DNA from 2 places in the Allobosea sp. GW822-FHT05A11 genome. Region 1 is predicted to be linked to the other one. Evidence: predicted binding sites of a transcription regulator. Region 1 holds the regulator's gene; the other holds the start of a gene.

Region 1 (4,406 bases):
CGCACGCTACGAAATCCCAGACCCTTATTACCGACGGCTTCGCCTGGGGGCTTGCTGGACAGACCCATTTCGCAAAGGGCATCGACGTTCTTGCGCCCGAAAGGCTGGCCCCGGTTTGCTACGTAGAGAGTACCGCAATCGCCCTCGTCGCTGGCCAGAAGCAAGGCTATCTCGCCATCGCGCCGCCATTTGGCGTGCGCATCGTTGGCGTTTTGGATCAGCTCGATCAGGAACCGGCCGTGGTAGTCCGCTATGATGTGCTGCGACAGGCTCTGATTCTGCTTGTGGACCGAATCGTAATATTCGCCGGTTTCATCGATCGTCCCCAGAAACCCTTTGATCTTGCGATCCGCGACTCGCGCGATGTGCTCACGCGGGGTTAGGGAAGGGTGCGTGGAAGGCCTTTCTTCGAAGGCGGCATCGGTCAATGCTGCGGATGAAATCGGCCGTTCCTCCTAGATCGAAGCCTAGCGCCACACGTGCCCAGGTTGCACGTCACGGTCAATGATTCTGATTTGCTGGATAGGATCCGCGTCTGGTCGATCCCGGATTGGCGATATGAAGAAGCCGGGGTGCGCACGGAATCGACAGTGAATAGTTTGGCTTGAGTTGGATCCTGAGAGGCAAGCATTGCACGGGATCGAAGTAAAATAATCAGATAACATATTGTCTCGATCTCGGGCCTGCATATGGTGCTCGCCGCCGGCACGATCTTCTGGCTGGTCCGGGCGCTGCTGGTCCTGTCGCAGACGGTGGCGCTGCATTGGCAGGTCAAGAAGATCGCGGCGGCAGCGGCGATGCTCGGCGCGACCGCCTATTGCATCTTTTCCGGGAGCGATGTCGCGACCGAGCGCTCGCTCATCATGACGCTGGTCATGCTCGGCGCGATCCTTGTCGACCGCGCCGCGCTCAGCATGCGCAATCTCGCGCTCGCAGCGATGATCGTGCTGCTGCGCGAGCCGGAGGCCTTGCTCGGGCCGAGCTTCCAGATGTCCTTCGGTGCGGTCGCGGCGCTGATCGCCTTCGCGGAACGCTGGGAAGGGCGAAGCCGCACCGAGCCGCCGCGCGTGTTGCCCTGGCCGCTCGGAGCCGTTTGGACGGCGGCGCTCGGCATCCTCGTCACCACCATGCTGGCGACGGCCGCGACAGCCCCCTTCGGAGCCTATCACTTCCAGACCTTCAATCCCTTCGGCCTGCTCGGCAACGCCATGGCGCTGCCCTTCGTCTCGCTCTTCGTCATGCCGGCGGCGGTGTTCGGCGTGCTCGCCTATCCGTTCGGGCTGGACTGGCCGGCCTGGGCCTTGATGGGGCTCGCCTCCGACGTCGTCCTCAAGGTGGCGCATTGGGTCGCGGCCATCGACCATTCCACCGTGACGGTGGCGGCTTTCGGCTCAGGCGTGCTGGCTGGCTTCGCGCTAACGCTTCTTTGGCTGACGCTCTGGACCACGGCCTGGCGTTGGCTTGCGGCCCTGCCGCTGATCCTCGGCGTCGCGTTCGCCGGAAAGCCGGAGCGGCCGGAGATCCTGATCGAGCGCGACGGCTCCGGGCTGGCGGTGCGCGGTCCCGATGGCCGCCTCGCCATCGCGGGCAAGCCCAGCCGCTTCGTCCTGCAGCAATGGCTCGCCGCCGATGGCGACAGCCGCTCGCCCAACGATCCCAGCTTGCGCGCCGGCATCGCCTGCGACCGGCTGGCATGCGTTGCGCAGACCGCCGACAAGCGCACAATCTCCTATACGCGCGAGCGACTCGCCATCATCGAGGATTGCCAGCGCGCCGACCTCGTCGTCACCGCCGTCCCCTGGGGCGGCACCTGCAAGGCCAGGCTGGTCGAGCGCATGATGCTATCGCGCGACGGCGCGACCTCGCTCTACCGGACGGCGTCGGGATGGAGCAGCCATATCGCGGAGCAGTCCGACAGTGAGCGGCCCTGGAGCCGCCGGCGCGAGCGGCGCCTGACGGAGCCAGGCACGCGTCCCACCAATCAGTCGGTCACCGCACAGCCCGCACCGGCCGCCGATAACGAAGCCGAGGCCGACACCGAACGCCTTCAGTAGCGCCGCATCAGATTGACCAGCCGGCCCTGGATCTTGACCCGGTCGGGGCCGAGCACGCGGGTCTCGTAGGCCGGGTTCGCCGCTTCGAGCGCGATCGAGGAGCCGCGCTTGCGCAGGCGCTTCAGCGTCGCTTCCTCGTCATCGATCAGTGCCACGACGATGTCGCCGGTATTGGCCGTGTCCTGCCTGCGGATGACGACGGTGTCTCCATCGAGAATGCCGGCCTCGACCATCGAATCACCGCGCACTTCCAGCGCGTAATGCTCGCCGGAGCCGAGCATGTCCGGCGGCAGCGAGACGGTGTGGCTGCGGCTCTGGATCGCCGAGATCGGCGTACCCGCCGCGATGCGGCCCATCACCGGGATGGCGATGGAATGCCGGCTGTCGTCCTCGGCAGGGCGCGGCTTGGCCATGCTGGGCTGTGAGCCCAGGCCGCCCTGGACGATGGCCGGGCTGAAGCGGGGCCGCGCCTGAGGCGCGCCGAGCCCGTCCGGCATCTTGATGACTTCGAGCGCGCGCGCCCGGTTCGGCAGGCGGCGGATGAAGCCGCGCTCCTCCAGGGCCATGATCAGGCGGTGAATGCCGGATTTCGAGCGCAGGTCGAGCGCATCCTTCATCTCGTCGAAGGAGGGCGGCACGCCACTCTCGCGCAAGCGTTCCTGGATGAAGCGCAGGAGTTCGTGTTGCTTGCGTGTCAGCATGGTCGCCGCCAGCCCCTCAATGCGCAGATTCGAAACAAAGCACGAACACCATACGCGTTCTGCTTGTGTTCCGCAAGCCGCTACCGCAAGGGCAGGATGCGGCAGGCCTCGCCTTTCTTCGCGGGAGCGGCATGGGCGGGCCGAATCGTCAGGGCCTGCGCCCGCGCCAATGTTCCCAGCATCGAGGAATCCTGCCGGTCGAAGGGCGTCGCCACCCAGCCTTCCGGCGTCAGCGTGAGCTCCGAGCGCAGGTAATCCTCGCGCTCGTCGTTACCGGGCATGTCGCGGCCGAGAATGGCGGGGATGCTGCGGTCGCGATCGGCATCCGCTATGCCGAGCAGCGCCTCGATCAAGGGCAGCACGAAGAGATGGCCGCAGACGATTGAGGAGACCGGATTGCCGGGCAACCCAACCACGACCATCCGGCCGAGGCGCCCGGTCATCATCGGTTTGCCCGGCCGCATTGCGATCTTCCAGAAGCCGAGGGCCATGCCGGCGCGCGTCAATGCCTCCTGCACGAGGTCATGCGCGCCGACGGAGGCACCGCCCAGCGTGATCAGCACATCGGCATCGGCCTCGCGGGCTTGCGCGATCTTGCTGGCGAGATCGGCATGGTCGTCGCGGGCGATGCCGAGATCGATGACAGTGCCACCAGCCTTCTCGACCAAAGCGGCGAGCGAGAACGAGTTCGAGGCGACGATCTGGTCGCGGCCGACCGGCTCGCCCGGCGCCACCAGTTCGTCTCCGGTGGCGAGAATCGCCACCCGAGGCTTCCGCCGGACAGGCAAAGTCGGATGCCCCATCGCAGCGGCAAGGCCGAGCGCGGCACTGTCGAGCACGCGCCCGGCTTGCAGCAGCACGTTGCCTTCGTGGAAATCGAGCCCCGCGGCGCGCAGGAACTTGCCCTTCGCCGGCGGCACGCGGACCTGAATCACCGGGCCGCCGACGCCGTCGGCATCCTCCTGCATCAGGACGGTGTCGGCACCTTCAGGCATCGGCGCGCCGGTAAAGATGCGGACGGCCTGTCCCGGCCCGACCGATCCATCGAAGGCCCGGCCGGCAGCGGATTCGCCGATGACAGTGAGCGAAACGCCTTCCGCCATCTCGTCGCCGCGCACGGCATAGCCATCCATGGCCGAATTGGCGAAGGGCGGTTGCGTCCTGAGCGCCTTGACCTCGCCGGCGAGCACCCGCCAGGCGCATTGCGCCAGCGGTAGGGTTTCCGCCCCGGTCGGCCCCGGAATGCTGTCGAGCAGCGCCTTGCGCGCGACGGGGACCGGGGTGAGCGCCATCAGCTAGCTTTCGCCTCGTAATCGCCGGACTGGCCGCCGGATTTGTGCAGCAGGCGGATGTTCTCGATCCGCATCGCCCGGTCGACGGCCTTGACCATGTCGTAGACGGTGAGACAGGCGACGGAGACGGCAGTGAGTGCCTCCATCTCGACGCCGGTCTGGCCCTTCATCTTCACCTCCGCGCGCACCCGCACGCCCGGCAGGGCCTCGTCGATCGCGAGATCGACGGCGATCTTGCTGAGCAGCAGCGGGTGGCAGAGCGGGATCAATTCATGCGTACGCTTCGCCGCCATGATGCCGGCGAGGCGCGCGGTGCCGAGCACGTCGCCCTTCTTGGCGTTGCCGTCGCGCACGATCGC
Region 2 (4,406 bases), on a different contig from region 1:
CGGCGTCCTGCCCGGCATCCTGCTGATGGCGCTGTTCATGGGCTACACGGCAATTTGGAGCCTGCTCAACCCGGACAAGATGCCGCCGGCCGAGCCGCCGGTGCCGTTCCTGGAGAAGATCTACCGCTCGCGGCGCCTGATCCCGGTGGCGTTGCTGATCGCCTCTGTCGTCGGCTCGATCTATGGCGGCATCGCCACCCCCACGGAGGCCGCGACCATCGGTGTGATCGGGGCGCTGATCCTGGCGGCGGTCGGCGGCGGGCTGACGCGTGCGAGCTTCATGGACGGCTTGATGGCAGCCATGCGGACCTCCTGCATGATCTCCTTCATCATCGCCTGCGCCGCCTGCCTGACGATCGCCGTCGCCTTCGTTGACATTCCCCGCTCGCTCGCGGGCTGGGTCGACGCGATGCATCTCTCGCCCTACGCGCTGCTGGCGGTGCTGGCCGTGTTCATGCTGATCCTCGGCTGCTTCCTCGAGGGCATCTCGATCATTGTGCTGACCTCGTCGGTGATGTTGCCGATGGTGCAGGCGGCAGGCATCGACCTGCTCTGGTTCGGCATCTTCGTGGTGATCCTGATCGAGGCGGCGCAGATCACCCCGCCGGTCGGCTTCAACCTGTTCGTGCTGCAGAGCATCACCGGCAAGGACATCCTTGCCGTGACGAAGGCGGCGATTCCTTATTTCTTCGTGCTGATGCTGCTGCTGGTCCTGATCACGGCGTTCCCGCAGATCGTCACCATCCTGCCGAAGATGATGACGGGATAAACCCGGGGCAAATGCGATGATCCGCTCCTGGCCGCCTACGGCGGCCAGCTTTGAGGATAACGCAAACTGGCGACGAACCTCCGAATGGCGGCGAGAGCGAATATCGCGCGCCGGGACCGTTGGCGTCAGCTTGTGGCGAAGCCCCAGGGTCGGCTTCTGGGGCAAACCCGAATGGCATCGCCTCGAGGCTGATTCCGACCCGGAACACTGTCGAACGCAAGTGACTGTCGGGTCATCGCTGGGGGCAGCACGACACTGAGCTATCGATGCCGTCATCGAAACATATGCTGAGTGTCGAAATGCATGGCGGACAGGGCGGGATTCGAACCCGCGATACGGTTTCCCGTATACACACTTTCCAGGCGTGCGCCTTCAACCACTCGGCCACCTGTCCGGCGCGCTGCTTATGACTGCCGGCCCGTGATCTTTCAAGGGCCGAGATGCAGGGTTTTGCACAATCCCGGTAAATCGCGGGTCATCGGTTGCGATCTGCGGCCAGCATGGTCACATCTGGGCACCGAAGCGGTGCGCCGGCCGGACGTTTTGCGGCGTGGATTGCGATAGGGAGCGGATGGTGAGGTTTCTTCTCCGGTTGATCGGCTATGTATTCGTCGCGGCCGGCTTCGTCGCGCTGGTGATCGACGGTGCCCGCTCGATCGCGAATGCCGGATTGCGCTTCATGCCGGTCAGCGAGGCCCTGATCGCTCTCGTTCAGGAGCGCTACCAGCTGATCCAGCCGGCGATCGAGCGCAACATTCACCCCTGGCTCTGGGACCCGCTGCTGCTGACGGTGTTGCGGGCGCCAGCGGCGGTCGTCGCCCTCCTGCTCGGCTTCGCGCTGCTCTGGCTCGGACGGCGCCCGGAGGCGGCCATCGGCATCGTCACGCGTCGGTGATGGCGCCCCTTGCGCCCAGGCCCCTGTGATAGCGAGAGACGCAGGCTTTAAGCGTCGAGCTCGAACGAAACGGAGCGAATGACGTTCTCCCTGCGCTATCGGGCGAAGAACCCGGCCGGCTATTGCGGCCTGGGCGGCACCGGCGTGGCCTGCCAGATCGGCCTCGGCGTCGAAGCCTGACGACAAGGGGAGGCACCGCCTCCCCTTCTTTTCGATCTGTTGAGTTCCCGATATGTTCTTGCGTTGCCGCCAAAGCTTCGCTAGCCTTCCCAAGCGGTAAGGGAGCGGGGCGCAAGATGGTGGCGCGAGTCGCGACGGTGGCGTTCGAGGGCATCGAGGCGCGCGCCGTCGACGTTCAGGTCCAGGTCGCGCCGGGCGGCGTCGCCTTCGTGCTGGTCGGGCTGCCCGACAAGGCCGTTGCCGAAAGCCGCGAGCGGGTCCGCGCCGCGCTCCTCGCCTCGGGGCTTGCGCTGCCGGCCAAGCGCGTCACCGTCAATCTCGCCCCGGCCGACCTGCCCAAGGAGGGCAGCCATTACGATCTGCCGATCGCGCTCGCTGTCATGGCCGCGATCGGGGCGATTCCCGCCGATGCCCTCTCCGGCTACGTGGTCCTCGGCGAACTCGCGCTCGACGGCTCGACTACCCCTGTTGCGGGCGTCCTGCCGGCCGCGATCGCAGCTTATGCCAAGGGGCAGGGGCTGATCTGCCCGGCGGGGTCCGGCCCGGAGGCGGCCTGGGCGGCTGCCGATATCGACATCCTGGCGCCGCGTTCGCTGATCCAGCTCGCCAATCATTTCAAGGGCACGCAGGTCATGGCCCGGCCCGAACCGGCGGTCGCGCGCCAGGCTGGCCCTCTGCCTGACCTCGCCGACGTCAAGGGCCAGGAAAGCGCAAGGCGCGTGCTCGAGATCGCGGCGGCGGGCGGGCATAATCTCCTGATGAACGGGCCCCCCGGCGCCGGCAAGTCGATGCTGGCGAGCCGCCTGCCCTCGATCCTGCCGCCGCTCTCGCCGCGCGAGCTGCTCGAGGTCTCGATGGTCCTGTCCGTTGCCGGCAAGCTCGCCGACGGTGCCCTGACCGACCGGCGACCTTTCCGGGCTCCGCACCATTCGGCCTCGATGGCCGCGCTCGTCGGCGGTGGCTTGCAGGCCCGGCCGGGGGAAGTCTCGCTCGCCCATCACGGCGTGCTCTTCCTCGATGAACTGCCGGAATTCCAGCCGCAGGCGCTCGACGCCCTGCGCCAGCCGATGGAGACCGGCGACGTCCTGATCTCCCGCGCCAATCACCGCGTCGTCTACCCCGCGCGCTTCCAGCTCGTCGCCGCGATGAACCCGTGCCGCTGCGGCCGGGCGACCGAGCCCGGCTTCGCCTGCCGGCGCCAGCCGAACGACCGCTGCATGGCCCAATATCAGGCGCGCGTGTCCGGTCCGCTGCTCGACCGGATCGATATCGCGATCGATGTGCCCGCGGTGACGGCGGCGGACCTCATTCGCCCTGCCGCAGGCGAGAGCTCGGCGACGGTCGCGGCGCGCGTCGGAGCGGCCCGCCGGCTTCAGGCGACGCGCTTCGAGAGCCTCGGTTTCGGTCACGTCATGACCAATGCCGCCTGTCCCGTGCCGGTGATCGAGGAGGTCGCGCGGCCGGACAATGCCGGGCTCGCGCTGCTGCGGGATGCAGCGGAGGCGCTGCGATTGACGGCGCGTGCCTATCACCGCGTGCTGAAGGTCGCCCGTACCCTCGCCGATCTCGATGAGGAGGCGAAGGTCGGCCGGCGTCACCTGGCCGAAGCCTTGTCCTACCGGGCGCGAGGGGAGGACCTCGTTCAGGCCGCCTGAGGTGGCAGGGTTAACCGATCCTCTCATCCAACCGGTCGAATTCGCGCTATTCGCAGGCGGCTTTTTCAAGGCGGGCTGCGTAGATCGAAGGGCATGGCTTCTTCGATCTGGTCATGGTTCGCCCTTGCCTTCGCGGCTTTGCTTCTCCCGGCTGCGGGTGCCGTGCTGTGGCTGCTGCGCCAGCGCGGTGACCTCCGCCGGCAGGTGGCCTCGCTCGCCCATGATGCCGAAGCCCTCAACGACCGGCTCTGGACTCTCGCCGATAGCGAGGAACGCTATCGCAGCCTGATCGAAGCCCAGGGCGACCTGATCGTCCGGCGCGACGGCGCGCGGATCGTCTATGCCAACCGGGCCTACGCCGCCCTGTTCGGGGCCGGGGAGCAGGATCTGGTCGGCAGCCGGATGCTGCTGCCGCAGCTCGCCCTCCGCCCGCTCGTGCTGCTGGAAGGCGGCGCCCGCAGCTTCGACGAGTGCCTCGCGACCTATGAAGGCGAACGCTGGATCTCCTGGATCGAGACCGTCGTTCCCGGGCCCGACGGGCGTACGCTGATCCAGCGCGTCGGCCGCGACATCTCGGCGCGCATCGCCGGCGAGGATGCGCTGGTCGAGGCGCGGGCCCGCGCCGAGGCGGCGAACGAAGCAAAATCGCGCTTCCTGGCGACCGTCAGCCACGAATTCCGCACGCCGCTCAACGGCATTCTCGGCATGGCCGATCTCCTCACCGATACCGGCCCCGATGCCGAGCAGGCGACCTATGTCGCCGCGCTGCGCACCTCCGGCGAGGCCTTGCTCGCGCTGGTCGACGACATCCTCGATTTCGCCAAGGTCGAGGCCGGCAAGCTCGAACTGGTCGAGGAACCCTTCGATCCGGCCCAGCTCGTCGAGACCGTCGCGGAATTGATGGCGC

What was found. Region 1 encodes LexA, which represses DNA repair genes until DNA is damaged. Its sites were predicted from a motif close to TGTTCNNNNTGTGTTCNG; they were not measured.
Region 2: a site for LexA is predicted at 1,887-1,904, ahead of AC1RLU_RS19785 (YifB family Mg chelatase-like AAA ATPase). Genes of this name have one in related genera too.

The regions. Positions count from the first base shown of each region.
Region 1 covers NZ_JBXAMI010000002.1:112,802-117,207, reverse strand. Annotated here, with positions in the region: gene AC1RLU_RS05990 (protein NO VEIN domain-containing protein) at 1-428, opposite strand, end outside; gene AC1RLU_RS05985 (ComEC/Rec2 family competence protein) at 666-2,054, shown strand; gene lexA (transcriptional repressor LexA) at 2,048-2,755, opposite strand; gene AC1RLU_RS05975 (molybdopterin molybdotransferase MoeA) at 2,836-4,047, opposite strand; gene moaC (cyclic pyranopterin monophosphate synthase MoaC) at 4,047-4,406, opposite strand, start outside.
Region 2 covers NZ_JBXAMI010000006.1:17,594-21,999, reverse strand. Annotated here, with positions in the region: gene AC1RLU_RS19805 (TRAP transporter large permease) at 1-769, shown strand, start outside; tRNA gene AC1RLU_RS19800 (tRNA-Ser) at 1,074-1,163, opposite strand; gene AC1RLU_RS19795 (hypothetical protein) at 1,344-1,664, shown strand; partial or broken gene AC1RLU_RS19790 (peptide-methionine (S)-S-oxide reductase MsrA) at 1,758-1,844, shown strand; gene AC1RLU_RS19785 (YifB family Mg chelatase-like AAA ATPase) at 1,961-3,499, shown strand; gene AC1RLU_RS19780 (hybrid sensor histidine kinase/response regulator) at 3,593-4,406, shown strand, end outside.